Regions from separate parts of the Blautia sp. HCN-20427 genome, predicted to be linked through region 2. Evidence: riboswitches for the same ligand, from Rfam matches in the RefSeq annotation. Region 2 holds a riboswitch; each other region holds the start of a gene.

Region 1 (4,196 bases), on a different contig from region 2:
TTTGTCGCTGTCATAGGTCTCCTGGAACACCGTGACATAATCCGCGCCGCATTGGTGAAGATAGCGGTATTCGTCGGTGTTTACCGGATAAATTTCCAGCCCAACCATGCGGAAATACTTTCGCGCCAGTTTACAGGCTTCCCCGATATAAGAAATATCGTTTTTGGAGTGGCTTTCACCTGTGAGAATGAGGATTTCCTCCATGCCGCTGTCTGCGATGATTTTCATTTCTTTTTCAATCTGCTCCATAGTCAGCTTCATGCGGTGGATATGGTTATAGCAGTTAAAACCACAGTATACGCAGTAATTCTCGCAGTAATTGGCAATGTAAAGAGGGGTAAACAGATACACGGTATTGCCGAAATGGCGGCTGGTTTCCTGTCTCGCTCTCTGGGCCATTTCTTCCAGGAAAGGCTCGGCGGCGGGAGAGAGCAGAGCCTTGAAATCTTCCAGGGAACAGACCGGATGGGACAGGGCTGCCCGGACATCCTTGGCTGTGTAGTGGGTGTAATCATAGGAAGCCACCTGGCTCATGACTTTTTCGCATACATCAGACTGGATTTGCTCCATGCCGGGGAGATATTCCATGTGGCTTTTCCGAAAAGAAGGGTCTGTTTCCAGACGGTGTTTCTTTGCCAGCGCCTGTTCAGAGAGATACTGAGAGTCCACTAAAAATTCGTTTTCCATGACTGCCGCCTCCTAATCGTGAAGAAAACCGGTGAGCGGGTCAGATGCAGAAGCGCCTCTTGTAAGAACTCTGCCAAGTCCTGAAAGGTAGGCTTTTCGTCCGGCTTCAATGGCCTGGCGGAAAGCAGAAGCCATGAGAGGAAGGTCTCCGGCTGTGGCGAGAGCCGTGTTTGCCATAATGGCGGCAGCGCCCATTTCCATGGCTTCACAGGCCTGGGAAGGCCGTCCGATACCGGCGTCTACGATGACAGGCAAATCTATTTCCTGAATGAGAATTTCGATAAAATCCCTGGTGGCCAGTCCTTTGTTGGAACCAATGGGAGAAGCCAGAGGCATAATGGAGACAGCGCCGGCATTAGCCAGGTCTCTGGCGGTATTCAAGTCCGGGTACATGTAAGGCATGACAAGAAAGCCTTCTTTTGCCAGAATTTCCGTGGCTTTTATGGTTTCCTGGTTATCCGGCAGCAGATATTTGGAATCCCGCATAATTTCGATTTTTACAAAGTCTCCGCAGCCCAGTTCTCTTGCCAGACGGGCAATGCGCACTGCTTCTTCGGCATTTCTGGCGCCGCTGGTATTGGGAAGCAGGGTAACGTTTTCAGGAATATAATCCAGAATGTTTTCTTCTTCTTTGGTATTGGCCCGGCGGACAGCCAGAGTGATCAGTTCTGCACCCGCATCCTTTACGGCTGCTTCAATGAGCTTGAGGGAGTATTTCCCGGAGCCGAGAATAAAACGGGAATGAAATTCGCGTCCTCCGAGGATAAGCGTATCGTTGTTCATAAATGTACCTTCTTTCTGTATGTTTGGTGTTGTACCTTAGGGTTCGGTCTGTTCTGCCAGAATCCGCAGTACCATGTGCGCCTCATGGGCGGCGCAGCACATGACCCGGGAGGAGACAAGCCCCAGCCCGCTGCCTGTGTCGCTGCTTTCGTCTCCGCAGAGATAGAAACGGGAAGTAATCCGGCGGGTCCGGACGGAGTTGGCGCTGGAAATTCCGGCCATTCCGGAAGCTGCCACCAGAAATTTTTCCGGCATGGTTTCCAGTACGCGGTTGACCAGCATGGCCTTATTTTCCGCCCGGTCAAAGGCTTCACAGATTATCTGGGCGTTTTGCAGCAATTGTGGGGTATTTTCTTCGGTCATGGTCTCTGTATGCAGTTCTAAAGAAAGATAAGGCGCAATTTCCCGGAGATTTTCCGCAAGGGCTTCTGTTTTGTACATGCCTATCTGATGGGCCTTGTACTGCTGGCGGTGGAGATTGGTGATATCCACCCGGTCAAAATCGATGAGAATCAGTCTGCCGATTCCGGCTCTTGCAAGACAGAGGGAAATGTTAGAGCCCAGTCCCCCCAGTCCGCATACGGCCACAGAAGCAGAAGCAAATTTTTGCTGCAAGGTTTGGCCGTGGCGTTCTTCCAGGGCCTTTTTCCATTCTTCTTTTGTGGGTATCATCAGCCGCCTCCTACAAAGCTGACAATTTCCAGCACATCGCCGTCTGTCAGCGTGATTTCATTGTATTTTGCTTTGGGAACAATGTGGCCATTGCGTTCCACTGCAATGCGCAGGGGATTGTAATTGGACATTTCCAGATATTCGGACAGCGTTTTGCCGTCCATAGGCAGGGAAGTTCCGTTGATTATTACCATTTTTCACCTCCATCTGGGAGCCTGGCTTGTGGAGAATTGTATATCCGTTTTTAGGAAAACAAAAAGCGGAAAGCTACCAAGTTCGGTAACTTCCCGCTGCATATTTTCACATATGTGGTTCTCAGGCGTCCCTACGTTGGCATTATCCAAATCAGGTTATCGGTCGAAGGTCATACCTTCCTCTCAGCCTGTCATACAAGCTCCCGTCTGTTTTTATTTCGTTCATTATACAACAGGACTGGTAAAATTGCAAAGGTTTTCTGTGGATTTTTGACTGGAATACGTCAATACGTTAAAAAATAAAAAAAGACAGGGGAATGACTTGAAAAGCAAGACACATTTTCGTATAATGAGGTTCGTCAGATAAAAACAGAAAAGCAGAAATCCATTAAGGGAGAATATATATGGAAAAAAAGACATTTGTGACAAAGGAAAAGCTGGAAGAAATTGTAAAGGAATACCCGACCCCTTTTCATTTATATGATGAAAGAGGTATCCGGGAAAATGCGCAGGCCATGAAGGAGGCTTTTGCATGGAACAAAGGGTTTAAAGAATATTTTGCGGTAAAGGCAACACCAAATCCCTTCCTGATTGAGATTTTAAGAGAGTACGGCTTTGGCTGTGACTGTTCTTCTTATACAGAGCTGATGCTCTCCAAAGCCATGGGTTGTGTGGGAGAGGACATTATGTTTTCCTCTAATGACACTCCGGCGGAGGAATTTCAGTATGCCAACGAACTGGGCGCTACCATTAATTTAGATGACATTACCCACATTGCGTACCTGGAAGAAGCCATTGGTACACTGCCGAAGCGTATGAGCTGCCGCTATAATCCGGGCGGAGTTTTTGAGGTTTGCAACGGAATCATGGACAATCCGGGAGAGGCCAAGTACGGCATGACGGAAGCGCAGATTTTTGAGGCTTTCCGGATTCTGAAAAGCAAGGGAGTGGAAGAATTTGGTATTCATGCTTTCCTGGCCAGCAACACAGTGACAAATGAATACTATCCGATGTTGGCAAAGCGCCTCTTTGAACTGGCGGTGCGTCTGGAAAAAGAAACCGGGGCAAAGATCTGCTTCATTAATCTGTCCGGCGGTGTGGGCATTCCCTACAGACCGGAAGAAACACCTAACGATATCCGTGTGATTGGAGAAGGGGTGCGCAGAGTTTATGAAGAAGTGCTCACTCCGGCAGGCATGGGAGATGTGGCTATCTACACCGAGCTGGGGCGCTTTATGATGGGGCCTTACGGCTGTCTGGTGACAAAGGCCATTCACGAGAAACATACCCACAAGGAGTATATTGGAGTGGACGCCTGTGCGGTAAACCTTATGCGCCCGGCTATGTATGGGGCTTATCACCATATTACCGTTATGGGGAAAGAGCATGAGCCGTGTAATTACAAATACGATGTGACAGGTTCCCTGTGTGAAAACAATGATAAGTTTGCAGTGGACAGAATGCTTCCGAAAATTGACAAAGGAGATTTGCTGGTGATTCACGACACTGGTGCCCACGGCTTTGCCATGGGATATAATTACAATGGAAAGCTGAAATCTGCGGAAATTCTGCTGAAAACGGACGGAAGCACCCAGTTAATCCGCAGGGCAGAGACACCGAAGGATTATTTTGCAACCTTTGACTGCTTTGATTTTTATAAGAAGCTGGACTGCAATCAGTAGAATTGGATTAAATGAATTTAAAATTCAAAAAAATGCTTGCAATTTGGAAAGAGTTATGCTAAGATATCTATTGTTCCGTTAGGAAATGCCGGCGTGTCGGAATGGCAGACGAGGCAGACTCAAAATCTGTTGTGGGCAACCACGTATGGGTTCAAGTCCCATTGCCGGCAGTTTTATG
Region 2 (4,196 bases):
AAAAACGAAAAGGACGGTACCTATTCACTGATACTGCGTCAGGAGAAAACCCTGCCGGAAGATTTCAACAAAGTATGCAACATACTTTCCGAATATGGAAGCGGTACCTCTTTCTCCCCGGCCAAGCAGGCTTATCTGGAGGAGCACGGCGGTTGCATGATTCCGCAAAATGCACTGACACAGCTGACAAAAATCTAAGATGCAAGCAAAAAACCTCCGCAGCAGAATCTCTGCCCGGAGGTTTTTCACATTTTTATTTATTTTCCAGAAAATCGTTAATCTGAGCAACTAACATATTTCCGTCAATTCCGTGAACCATAGCTGCTTCTGCCAGTGATTCTCCCTGTGCGGAAGGACAGCCGATGCAGTGCATGCCTGCTCTCATAAGAATCGGCACAATATTTTCATCTAAACGAAGCAGTTCACCAATTGTCATATCTGGTGTTACTTTCATGGGTAATTCCTCCTTAAAATTTTCTATTATCTTATTATAATCTCTTTTCTCATTATATTCAACTGTTTTTCTCCATTTTACGCTTCCCTTTTTTCCCCTGTATGCACAAAAAAATCCTGCTATGTTTCTAAATTAAGACTTGTATTATAGAAATAAATATATTAGAATAACCCTAAGAACTGAATCGCAAGGTTCAGAATATATAAGGAGGGTACAATCATGGCATACGTTATTACAGATGAATGTGTAAGCTGCGGAACATGCGCTGGTGAATGTCCAGTGGAAGCTATTTCCGAAGGTGATGACAAATACGTTATCGACGCTGATACATGCGTTGACTGCGGAACATGCGCTGGTGTTTGTCCTACAGAAGCTATCGTAGAAGGCTAAGATTTACATAATACAGAAACATCTATGATGTTTTGTATCATGAAGCGTATACGAAGAGGCAGGAATTTTCGTGATTCCTGCCTCTTCGTTTTATTTTTTCTGAAAAAACCGTTTCTTTTTCTGCCCTTCCTTCTCCACAGCCGCTGCCGCTTCCCGCCTGTACTGCTGGCAGCTGCGGATTCGCTCATCCAGTCTTTTATACCTCTCTTCCCCGGAATTTTTTTCCTGAAGCCTGTCCGTTACAAGTTTACTGATAATTTCCATAAATTCCCTTGATACGGAAAGGGTCGCTGTTCTATGTTCAGGTTGTTTTTTCTCTGCCTGATTTTTATAAAAAAGGGTTGTCAGTTCTCCTATTTCTTTCAGTGCATACCCTTTTTTCTTTAGTTCTCTAATACTCAGAAAAACCTGAATATCCCATCGGGTGTAGTATCTGTGTCCCATTTCGTTTCTTCCAATCGGAAGGCACAGTTCTTCTTCCCAGTACCTGAGCACATGGGATTGAATTCCCAGAAAGTGAACTGCCTCCGAAACCGAATAAATGGCCTTCTGCATATACTGACCCCTTTCTTTGTTTCTCCTAATTATTATAACAAACCCCTGTTAAATTGCAAGAAAATACGTTCGACAAAAACTGTTGACAACTACTTAAAGCGGTGCTAAACTGATAAAAAATAACCAGGGAGCCCCATGGGCTGAGAGGAAGTTTGGCTTCGACCTGTATTACCTGATTTGGATTATGCCAACGTAGGGAGTTTACACATACTGATTTTATATGTCTGTGCATCCTTTCGGCACAGACTTTTTCTTTTTTGTGGAAAATGGCTGTGCCGCAGGTTCGGATTCTCTGGTTTAAAAAATAAAAGATTGGAGAAAACCTATGACTTACACTACACAAATGCATGCCGCAAGGCAGGGTATCATCACAAAGGAAATGGAACTTGTTGCCGAAAAGGAAGGTATCTCTCCCGAAGAACTGCGTCAGTACATGGCAGAGGGAAAAGCCGTCATTCCGGCCAACAAACTGCACAAATGTCTAAATCCCAACGGCGTGGGCTCTATGCTGAAAACGAAAATCAATGTGAATCTGGGAACTTCAAGGGACTGGAAAGACGTTGATATGGAATTGCAGAAGGTACAAAGCGCCGTGGAAATGGGTGCAGAATCCATTATGGATTTAAGTTCTTACGGGGATACCAGAAAGTTCCGCCGGAAGCTGACTCAGGAGTGCCCTGCCATTATTGGAACTGTACCGATTTATGACGCTGTGGTTTACTACCATAAACCATTAAAAGACATCACCACACAGGAATGGCTGGATATTGTAGAAATGCATGCCAAAGACGGCGTGGACTTTATGACTATTCATGTGGGTATCAATAAAAGCACTGCCTGCCGTTTCAAAGAAAACAAGCGGCTTACCAACATTGTTTCCAGAGGGGGCTCTATTATCTTTGCCTGGATGGAAATGACCGGACTGGAAAATCCGTTTTATGAACACTATGACTGGATTCTGGATATCTGTCAAAAATACGATGTGACTTTAAGCTTGGGAGATGCCTGCCGTCCCGGCTGTATCGCAGATGCCGGGGACATTTCCCAGATAGAAGAACTGGTGACACTGGGCGAGTTAACCCGACGGGCCTGGGAAAAGAATGTACAGGTCATTATCGAGGGGCCGGGGCACATGCCTTTAAATCAGATTGAAGCCAATATGAAAATCCAGCAGACCGTATGTCAGGGTGCACCTTTTTATGTACTGGGTCCTCTGGTGACAGACATTGCACCGGGATATGACCACATTACAGCTGCCATAGGCGGCGCTGTAGCAGCTTCCCACGGTGCATCTTTCCTGTGCTATGTCACTCCCGCAGAACATCTGCGTCTGCCGGACGAACAGGACGTAAAAGAAGGGATTATCGCTTCTAAAATAGCGGCCCATGCTGCGGACATTGCCAAAGGAATCCATGGGGCTTCTGACTGGGATTATGCCATGAGCACGGCTCGAAAAAGGCTGGACTGGGAAGAAATGTTCCGGCTCAGTATGGACCCGGAAAAAGCCAGACGCTACCGGGCAGAGGCCAAACCGGAAAAAGAAGATACCTGCAGTATGTGCGGAAACTTCTGCGCTGTAAAAAATATGAACCGGATTCTGGAAGGGGAAATTGTCAGCATCTATGACGAGTGATACCGGATATTCCAAGAGGCAGCCGCATGAAAGCGGCTGCCTCTTATTTTTTCATATTCACAAATTTCGTATAATTCGGCATCCAAACCAGATTTACGGTACCAATAGGACCATTTCTCTGTTTTGCAATGATGATTTCCGCAATGTTTTTGTTCTCGGAATCTTTATTATAATAATCATCACGATAAATAAACATAACCACGTCCGCATCCTGCTCAATGGCCCCTGACTCTCGCAAGTCTGAAAGCATGGGTCTGTGGTCGGGACGCTGCTCTACTGCACGGCTCAACTGGGAAAGAGCCACCACCGGTACATGCAGTTCTCTTGCCAGTGCCTTTAGAGAACGGGAAATCTCTGAAATTTCCTGCTGTCTGGACTCGCTTCTTCCGCTCCCCGTCATCAGCTGCAGGTAGTCGATAAAGATAATGCCCAGATTGTGTTCCATCTTATATTTTCTGCACTTGGAACGCAGTTCCGAGATAGAAATACCAGGTTTATCATCAATAATCAGGTTTGATTTTCCGATAATATTGGCGCCTTCAATCAGCTTCGCCCATTCCTCGTCTTCCAGATTACCGGTTCGAATATTCTGGGAATCCACCTTGGATTCCAGAGCCAGGAGACGGTTTACCAACTGCTCCTTTGACATTTCCAGACTGAATATAGCCGTTGTCACATCGCTGTGAAAGGCCATATACTGGGCAATATTCAATACAAAAGCCGTTTTTCCCATAGAAGGTCTGGCCGCCACCAGAATCAAATCCGAAGGCTGAAATCCCGACATCTTATAATCCAAATCGATAAAACCTGTGGGAATACCGGTAACGCTGCCCTGGGTTCTGGAAGCCTTCTCGATTTTTTCAATGGCGTTTAACACCACCTGGCGGATAGGCACAAACTCTTCACTTCCCCTATTCTGCACCAAGTCAAAGATTTTTTTCTCCGTCACTTCCAGAATGTCCTGAGTCTTCTCTTTGCCCAGATAGCAGGCATTGCTGATTTCCTCTGTGGTCTTAATCAGTTTCCGTAGCATGGATTTCTCTGCTACGATTTCGGCATAGTATTTTACATTGGCTGAGGTGGGAACTGCTGCCAGCAAATCCCGGACAAATTCCATGCTGGAAATTTCCGGCGGCAAATCCTTTTCTTTCAGTCTCTCCTGCA
Region 3 (4,196 bases), on a different contig from region 2:
AATATCGTAGATGAAGAAAAAGGCGTATACAATAAGGAAGACGGAAGTTTGAACCTGAATCCGAATTCTCTTACGGTAGTCAAAGGCTGTCTGGTAGAGCCGGAACTTGGAAAAGCAGAGGCTTACGACCGGTTCCAGTTTGTGAGAAACGGATTTTTCTGTGCGGACTGCCATGACAGCAAACCGGGAGCGCCGGTATTTAACCGCATTGTGTCTCTGAAGAGTTCTTTTAAACTGAATCAGTAATGATTAAGATGTTATACGAAAAGAGGAGCCTGTGAACGAATTACTAATTCCTCTGGATACAAAAAGCAAAGTGCCGATTTACGAGCAGATTTGTGACTATATCAAAAGGGCTGTGCAGCAGAAGCATTTAATGCCGGGAGAAAAGCTGCCTTCGTCCAGAGCCTTTGCCAGATGTCTGGCTGTGAGCCGAAGCACCGTAGATTTGGCTTATGACCAGCTGGTATCCGAAGGGTATATTGAGTCCATTCCCTGCAAAGGCTACTATATCTGCGAAATAGACAGTCTCTACGTTCCCGGCAGGAAGAGGACAGAAGAGTGGAAAACAGAAAAAGAGAATCCCTCTAAAAGGGCAGCGGGAGAACAGAAAACCTGTGCCTATGATTTTTCTTTAAACGGCATAGCGCCCGGCGGTTTTCCTCACAATATCTGGAAAAAGCTGGCAAGGCAGGTGCTCTCAGAGGATGACGATACCTTGTTTCAGCTGGGAAATCCCTGGGGAGAATATGGATTTCGCAGCGCAGTAGCGGAATATCTGTATCAGGCCAGAGGCATGCGGTGCCGCCCGGAGCAGATTTTAATTGGAGCAGGAAACGATTATCTGCTGATGCTCCTGGGAACCATTCTGGGGAAAAACCGTGTGATTGCCATGGAAGACCATACCTACCTGACTGCATATTACGATTTTCTGCACATTGGGTATGAGGTAAAAGCGGTGAAGCAGGACGAAAGCGGTATGTGTATCTCCTCTTTGAAAGATTCCGGTGCACAGATTGCCTATGTGATGCCCTCTCACCAGTTTCCCGCAGGCACGGTTATGCCCCTGAAACGCCGTATGGCACTTCTGGACTGGGCAGAGGAAGCGGAAAATCGCTACATCATTGAGGATGATTACGACAGCGAGTTCCGTTACCGCGGAAAGCCTATTCCGGCTCTGCAGGGATTTGACAGGGGCGGGCGTGTGATTTATATGGGAACTTTTTCCAAATCCATTGCCCCGTCCATTCGTGTCAGCTATATGGTTTTGCCGGAGTTTCTGGCAGAGCAGTATGCAGAGCGGAAAAGTCCTTTTTCAGTAACCGTGTCCAGAGCAGACCAGAAGATACTGGAGTTATTCTTAAAAGAAGGAGGATATGAGCGGCATTTGAACCGTATGCGGGCTGTCTATAAAAGCAAGCATGACAAAATGGTGAAAGTTCTGCGGGATATGGGGGATATCTGTACTTTTTCGGGAGAATATGCGGGACTTCATCTGGTACTGGAATTCACAAACGGGCTGACAGAAGAGGAGGCAGTTTTGCGGGCAGAAGCGGCCGGTGTTCAGGTCTACGGATACTCGGAATACGGCATAGAAAGCAGCAAGATAAAAAAAGAACCGGAAAGAAAGGTACTTCTGGGCTATGCCTGCATGACCGAAGAAGAAATCGAAAAAGCCATGAGGAAATTGAAAGAGGCCTGGGAATAAGTATTGACAGAAAATTATAAATACAGTAAACTGAACGTTGCAAGGGGAGCTGGAGCAAGTCCGGCTGAGAATAAAACCACATTCGTTTTAGACCCTCATACCTGATTCGGATAATGCCGGCGTAGGAAGCATTTTGTAAAATCTGCAGGTTCAGATACAGACATGAATCCCATCAGGTACTCCCTGGTGGGATTTTTTATACAGAAAGAGAATAAGGAGGAAGGAAACATGAACGCAAGCGTAGCTATCCAGACTTTGCCGGAGGCAAAAGACGACGAGGAATTAATCCGTATTGTAGACGAGGTGATTGCCTATATTAAAAGTACGGGAAATAATTATTATGTAGGCCCTTTTGAGACAACCATTGAGGGAGACTATGACGAACTCATGGACATTGTAAAGGAATGTCAGCATATTGCAGTGAAGGCAGGAGCGCCGTCTGTAGCTGCTTATATTAAGGTCAGCTACAAGCCGGAAGGAGATGTGCTTACCATTGAAAGAAAAGTCTCAAAACACCACCAGTAAAATCTGGACCGTGTCGGCTCTGGCTGTACTGCTGGTGCTTTGGCAGGCGGTTTCCATGGCCGGGCTGATTCCCAACTTTATGCTGCCCTCCCCGGTGGATGTGGGGAAGGCTTTTGTGGGGGATTTCGGGCTTTTAATGGAAAATGCAAAGGTAACGCTTTTGGAGGCGGCTCTGGGACTGGCCTGCGGTATTGCCGTGGGTTTTCTCATGGCGGTAATCATGGAGCGGTTTGAAAAGCTGTACAAAGCCTTTTATCCTTTAATTGTTCTGACCCAGACCATCCCTACGGTGGCCATTGCGCCCCTTTTGGTGCTGTGGTTTGGATATGAAATGCTGCCAAAGGTGATTCTCATTGTGGTGGTGACTTTTTTTCCTATTACCGTAGGACTTTTGGACGGTTTTGGGTCTGCGGATAAAGATATGATCAATCTCATGCGTTCCATGGGGGCAGGAGAGTTTCAGATTTTTCGTTATATTAAGCTGCCGGGAGCCATGAGTCACTTTTTTGCCAGTCTTAGAATTTCCGTGTCGTATTCCGTAGTAGGCGCTGTGATTTCTGAATGGCTGGGAGGCTTCAGCGGTCTTGGGGTTTACATGACACGGGTAAAAAAAGCATTTGCTTATGACAAAATGTTTGCCGTGATTTTTCTCATTTCCATTATCAGCCTGCTTCTTATGAAGCTGGTGGAAATTCTGCAGAAAAAGGCCATGCCCTGGGAAAATGTGAAATAAGACAGAGGAGAAAAGATACATGAAAAAGAAATATTTTGCGACGCTTTTGTGCGCGGCAGTTCTCACAGCTTTTACAGGCTGCGGGGAATCCGGCGATCTGAAAGAAGAGAAGAAAGCAGAAAATAAAACAGAAAATCTGACTTTTGTACTGGACTGGACACCGAATACAAACCATACCGGTCTGTATGTGGCCAAGGAAAAGGGATACTTTGAAGATGAGGGGCTGGAAGTGGAAATCGTACAGCCGCCGGAGGACGGTGCAGACGCCCTGGTGGCGTCGGGAAAAGCCCAGTTGGGTGTTTCCTTTCAGGATACGATGGCACCGGCGGTAGCGGGAGAAGACGCACTTCCCAATACAGCCATAGCTGCTGTTGTACAGCACAACACTTCCGGTATTATTTCCAGAAAAGGGGAGGGCATGGACCGTCCCAAGGGACTGGAAGGGAAAAAGTATGCCACCTGGGACGCTCCCATTGAAAAAGCCATGATGAAAAACGTGGTGGAGGAAGACGGAGGGGATTTCAGTAAAGTGGAACTGATTCCAAGCACAGTGACGGACGAGGTATCCGCACTGAAGACAAAGTCCGTGGACGCTATCTGGGTGTTTTATGCCTGGGCTGGTGTAGCTACAGAAGTGGCAGGTCTGGATACAGACTACTTTGCGTTTAAAGATATCAATCCGGTATTTGACTATTATACACCTGTAATTATAGGAAATAACGAATTTCTGGAAAAAGAGCCGGAAACGGCAAAAGCTTTTTTGAGAGCGTTGAAAAAGGGGTATGAATTTGCCATTGAAGACCCGGATGCGGCAGCAGACATTCTCTGTGAGGCTTCACCGGAACTGGATGTGGAACTGGTAAAAGCCAGCCAGAAATATTTGGCTGACCAGTATAAGGCGGAGGAAGAACGCTGGGGATATATCAGCCCCGAGCGGTGGAACGCTTTTTATAACTGGCTGAATGAAAACGGCCTGTCAGAAACAGAAATACCGGAAAATACAGGATTTTCCAATGAGTATCTTCCGGAATAAGAAAGGCGGCAAAAAAATGGCACAGCTTGAAGTTTCCCATGTGACAAAATCCTTTGACGGCAGGAAGGTTCTGGAGGACGTGTCCATCCGTCTGGGGGAGAAAGAACTGGTGGCTCTTTTAGGCGTCAGCGGCGGCGGAAAAACAACACTTTTTAATGTGATTTCCGGTATCTTAAAGCCGGACAGCGGACAGGTGT
Region 4 (4,196 bases), on a different contig from region 2:
GGCAGCGCTGTTCTTTTCCATGCTTGCAGGACTGTTGGCCTGCTATACCGTAGGAACTCTGTGGTTTCTGGTCGTGTATACCAGCCAGACAGGTCCAGTGGGAATCGGCGCAGTATTAGGCTGGTGTGTCATTCCTTTTATTATTCCGGATTTGCTGAAAATTTTGTTGGCAATGGTTTTGACAAAGAGACTGGGAGGCGTTATCAGAAGATGAGAGAAGAAAGGCTTCTCAGATTGCGGGCACATCATGGTATGTGCCTTGCTTTTTTTGAGGGAAAAGGGTATAGTGACGGATTTACAGCGCATATGGAAAACGTTCTGGCAGGCATGGAGCAGAATCCAATCTTGCAAATTGTGACAACAGGGGATATTCTATGTAAGAAATGTCCAAATTTAAGGGAAGATATCTGCATTAGCCAGGATAAAGTGGAAGAATATGACCGAAAGGTGCTGCTTGCATGTGGACTGGAAGAAAATTGTGTCATTTCCTGGGAAGAGTTTTTTCATTTGGTGGAGAAGAGTATTCTGAAGCCAGGCAGACGGGAGGGAATCTGTGGGCATTGCCAGTGGGGTGAAATTTGCAGGAGGAAGGAGCAGGAGAGATATGGAGGATACGAAGGAACAGCCAAAGATTCGTAAGGCGGAGAAAGAGGACTACAGAGAAATCGCGGGATTTATGTAGCAGGTGCATGATTTGCACAGCCAGGCCAGACCGGATATTTATAAAGATGTGCAGCATTTTTATACATTGGAGCAGTTTGCAGAAGACATGGCTAACCCGGAAATCCTGTTTTTGGCAGCCAGCGTAAGCGGAAAAATGGTGGGCATGTGTGAGATAAAGTATCATACAGCCGGAGGAGGCAGTATTACCAGAAAAAGGCAGAGAGCCTATGTGGAGGCAATTTGCGTGGACGAAAAATATAGAAACCGGGGTATCGGAAAACTGCTGCTTATAGAGGCAGAAGCGGAAGCCAGACGCAGGAATATTTTTAAACTGGAACTGACAGCGTGGAATTTCAATCAATCGGTATTGGAATTTTACAGAAATTATGGACTTCGGTGTCAGAAAGTGATTCTGGAAAAGGAAATTTAGATTGGAAAACCGGAAAAAATGTGGTACACTATAGCTAATCACAGAGGAGGTTTAAGACTATGAGAGCAGAATTTGATGAAACATTAGTAACAGGAAATGAGATGATAGATTCTCAGCATAAAGAACTGATTGGCAGAATTAACCAGCTTCTGGAAAGCTGTGAAGACGGACAGGGTAAAATTAAAGCAGTAAAAATGCTGGATTACCTGTTGGACTATACAGAATTTCACTTTAGTGCAGAGGAGAAACTGCAGGAAGAAATGGAATATCCGGGTATCAAAGAACATAAGGAAAAACATGCGGAATTCAAAAAAGCAGTAAAAGAATTACAGGAAATGCTGGAAGAGGAAGAAGGTCCTACAGAAGCTTTTGTTGCACAGGTACAGAAAAATGTTGTGGACTGGCTCTTTGACCACATCAAAGGCTTTGACCGTTCTGTAGCGGAGTACAAATTCATGGCATCGAATGCAGAGAGATTATAAGGATCAAAATTATGTTATTATTTGTGGAATATCCAAAATGTACCACCTGCCAGAAAGCAAAAAAATGGCTGAAAGAGAGAAATCCGGAATTTTCAGAGCGCCATATTGTGGAGGACAGACCTTCCAAGGAAGAATTAAGAGAATGGTATGAAAAAAGCGGACTTCCTTTAAAGAGATTTTTTAATACCAGCGGGAATAAGTACAAAGAACTTCATTTAAAAGACAAACTGCCTTCCATGACAGAAGAAGAGCAGTTGGAACTTCTGTCCACAGATGGGATGCTGGTGAAGCGTCCGATTCTGGTGGGCGAAGATTTTGCACTTCCCGGCTTTAAGGAGAAAGAATGGACAGAAAAGCTGGAAAATGCATAAAAACAATTTCATATGCAGTCAGGGGAGCCCGTAGGCGGGCTGAGAGGAAGTGCTCAAACTTCGACCCTTTAACCTGATATGGGTAATGCCAGCGTAGGGAGATGTGAAAACCGGGAGACGTGCTGACGTTTCCCGGTTTTTACGTCTCCGAAAGAAAGGAAAAGACATGAAATGTAAAAAAGAAGATATGCAGCTTTATGCAGTGACAGACAGAACCTGGGTGGGAGAAAAGTCTTTTGAAGAACAGGTGGAAGAATCTCTGGAAGGAGGAGTTACCTTTTTGCAGCTGAGGGAAAAACATTTAGCAGAAGAAGAATTTTTCAAAGAAGCCGTAAAAATCCGGCAGTTAGCAGCAAAATACAAAGTTCCCTTTGTGATTAATGATAACGTGGAAATTGCCAGGAAGGTGCAGGCGGACGGTGTTCATCTGGGGCAGAAGGACATGGGGCTTTTGGAAGCCAGAGAAATACTGGGGCCGGATAAACTCATTGGTGTGTCCTGCCGGACTGTGGAGGATGCCAGAAAAGCAGAAGCTCTGGGTGCAGACTATCTGGGCGTGGGAGCTGTATTTGGAACTTCTACCAAGAAGGACGCAAAGCCTGTTGCAAGAGAAGAGCTGCAGGCCATTTGCCGGGCCGTTTCCATTCCGGTGGTAGCTATCGGAGGCGTGAAAGAAAGTAATCTGATGGAATTAAAAGGCAGCGGCGTTTCCGGTGTTGCTGTGGTTTCCGGGATTTACGGACAGAAAAATATAAAAGAGGCCTGCAGGCGGCTGCGGGAACTTTCAGAAGAAATGACGGCAAGGAGTATGAAAAAAGTTCTGAGCATTGCAGGTTCAGATTCCAGCGGCGGAGCAGGTATCCAGGCCGATATAAAAACCATTACTGCACACGGTCTGTATGCCATGACAGCCATTACTGCCCTGACTGCACAAAACACTACCGGAGTTTACGGGGTTCAGAACGTACCGCCGGAATTTGTGGCAAAGCAGCTGGACTGTATTTTCCAGGATATCTGTCCGGATGCTGTGAAAATCGGTATGGTTTCAGACAGCCAGATTATCCATGCCATTGCAGAAAAACTGCGGGAATATGAAGCCGAAAATATTGTGGCGGATCCGGTCATGTCAGCTACCAGTGGGGGAACTCTTATGCAGAAAGAGGCAGAGAAGGCAATAAAGGCAGAACTGTTTCCGCTGGCTGATGTGGTGACCCCCAATCTCTTAGAGGCGGAAATTCTGACAGGAATGAACATTCATACAGGAAAAGATATGGAAAAAGCGGCGCAAATCATTGGAGAGGGCATGGAGGGAGCTGTGCTCTTAAAGGGCGGACATTTAAAGGAGACGGCAGATGATTTGTTGTATTTTGAAGGAAAATTTATCTGGTATCCAGGAGAAAAAGTGGAAAATCCCAATACACACGGCACTGGCTGCACGCTGTCTTCTGCCATAGCCTGTAATCTGGCAAAAGGTTATGATGTGCCGGAGAGCGTCAGAAGGGCAAAAGCATACATTACCGGAGCCTTGCGGGCACAGTTGAACCTGGGAAACGGCAGCGGGCCGCTGAATCATATGTATGCGTTGAGAAAAGAAAATGTGGAAAATATTTTTGAGAAATACATGAAGGAAACTTGAAAAAGGGGTGGGGCAGTGGTATTCTTTTTTGAGAATACTACGAGAAAAGCAGAAAGGAACATTTTCACTATGTATTACAGAAAACCCCACTATTATCAGGATTTTGTCTGCACGGCTGACAAATGTCCGGATACCTGCTGTGCAGGCTGGCAGATATTCATAGATGAGGAATCTCTGGAAACCTACAGTCGGGTGAAGGGAGATTTCGGTATCCGTCTTCTGAACTCTATTGATTGGTCTGTGGGAGCCTTTGAGCAGTATGAAAAGCGCTGCAGCTTTTTAAATGAAAAGAATTTGTGCGATATCTATAGGAAACTGGGCCCCTCCTCACTGTGCGAAACCTGCAGGCAGTATCCAAGGCACACAGAGGAATTTGAAAACCTGCGGGAGCTGTCCCTGTCTCTTTCCTGTCCTGTGGCAGCAGAAATGATTCTGGGCTGCAAATCCAGAGTGGAATTTCTGGAAGAAGAGGACGATTTGGAAGAAATAGAGGAAGATTATGAAGACTTTGATTTTCTGCTTTTCGGAAAGCTGGAAGAGGTGCGAACGTATCTTTTTCAAATCCTTCAAAATCGGAAATACAGTATCAGAAAGCGAGTTTTCCTATGTCTGCA

The links. Region 2 has a riboswitch for thiamine pyrophosphate ahead of thiC (phosphomethylpyrimidine synthase ThiC). Riboswitches for the same ligand answer to the same signal wherever they lie in the genome.
Region 1: it holds a riboswitch for thiamine pyrophosphate, as region 2 does, so the genes downstream of both, thiS (sulfur carrier protein ThiS) here and thiC (phosphomethylpyrimidine synthase ThiC) in region 2, are expected to answer to the same signal.
Region 3: it holds a riboswitch for thiamine pyrophosphate, as region 2 does, so the genes downstream of both, WKT17_RS00470 (thiamine-binding protein) here and thiC (phosphomethylpyrimidine synthase ThiC) in region 2, are expected to answer to the same signal.
Region 4: it holds a riboswitch for thiamine pyrophosphate, as region 2 does, so the genes downstream of both, thiD (bifunctional hydroxymethylpyrimidine kinase/phosphomethylpyrimidine kinase) here and thiC (phosphomethylpyrimidine synthase ThiC) in region 2, are expected to answer to the same signal.

The regions. Positions count from the first base shown of each region.
Region 1 covers NZ_JBBKBX010000002.1:98,262-102,457, forward strand. Annotated here, with positions in the region: gene thiH (2-iminoacetate synthase ThiH) at 1-687, opposite strand, end outside; gene WKT17_RS01560 (thiazole synthase) at 700-1,470, opposite strand; gene thiF (thiamine biosynthesis protein ThiF) at 1,507-2,142, opposite strand; gene thiS (sulfur carrier protein ThiS) at 2,142-2,336, opposite strand; TPP riboswitch at 2,447-2,551, opposite strand; gene WKT17_RS01575 (diaminopimelate decarboxylase) at 2,741-4,018, shown strand; tRNA gene WKT17_RS01580 (tRNA-Leu) at 4,106-4,188, shown strand.
Region 2 covers NZ_JBBKBX010000021.1:37,549-41,744, reverse strand. Annotated here, with positions in the region: gene WKT17_RS12695 (adaptor protein MecA) at 1-198, shown strand, start outside; gene WKT17_RS12690 (DUF1858 domain-containing protein) at 254-454, opposite strand; gene WKT17_RS12685 (DUF362 domain-containing protein) at 674-844, shown strand; gene WKT17_RS12680 (MerR family transcriptional regulator) at 935-1,399, opposite strand; TPP riboswitch at 1,514-1,615, shown strand; gene thiC (phosphomethylpyrimidine synthase ThiC) at 1,725-3,032, shown strand; gene dnaB (replicative DNA helicase) at 3,076-4,196, opposite strand, start outside.
Region 3 covers NZ_JBBKBX010000001.1:91,356-95,551, reverse strand. Annotated here, with positions in the region: gene WKT17_RS00480 (glutamine--tRNA ligase/YqeY domain fusion protein) at 1-246, shown strand, start outside; gene pdxR (MocR-like pyridoxine biosynthesis transcription factor PdxR) at 278-1,708, shown strand; TPP riboswitch at 1,741-1,852, shown strand; gene WKT17_RS00470 (thiamine-binding protein) at 1,937-2,233, shown strand; gene WKT17_RS00465 (ABC transporter permease) at 2,202-2,966, shown strand; gene WKT17_RS00460 (ABC transporter substrate-binding protein) at 2,986-3,999, shown strand; gene WKT17_RS00455 (ABC transporter ATP-binding protein) at 4,016-4,196, shown strand, end outside.
Region 4 covers NZ_JBBKBX010000004.1:24,541-28,736, reverse strand. Annotated here, with positions in the region: gene WKT17_RS03265 (biotin transporter BioY) at 1-214, shown strand, start outside; gene WKT17_RS03260 (DUF1284 domain-containing protein) at 211-639, shown strand; gene WKT17_RS03255 (GNAT family N-acetyltransferase) at 686-1,093, shown strand; gene WKT17_RS03250 (bacteriohemerythrin) at 1,153-1,575, shown strand; gene WKT17_RS03245 (arsenate reductase family protein) at 1,587-1,946, shown strand; TPP riboswitch at 1,957-2,063, shown strand; gene thiD (bifunctional hydroxymethylpyrimidine kinase/phosphomethylpyrimidine kinase) at 2,113-3,582, shown strand; gene fliB (flagellin lysine-N-methylase) at 3,652-4,196, shown strand, end outside.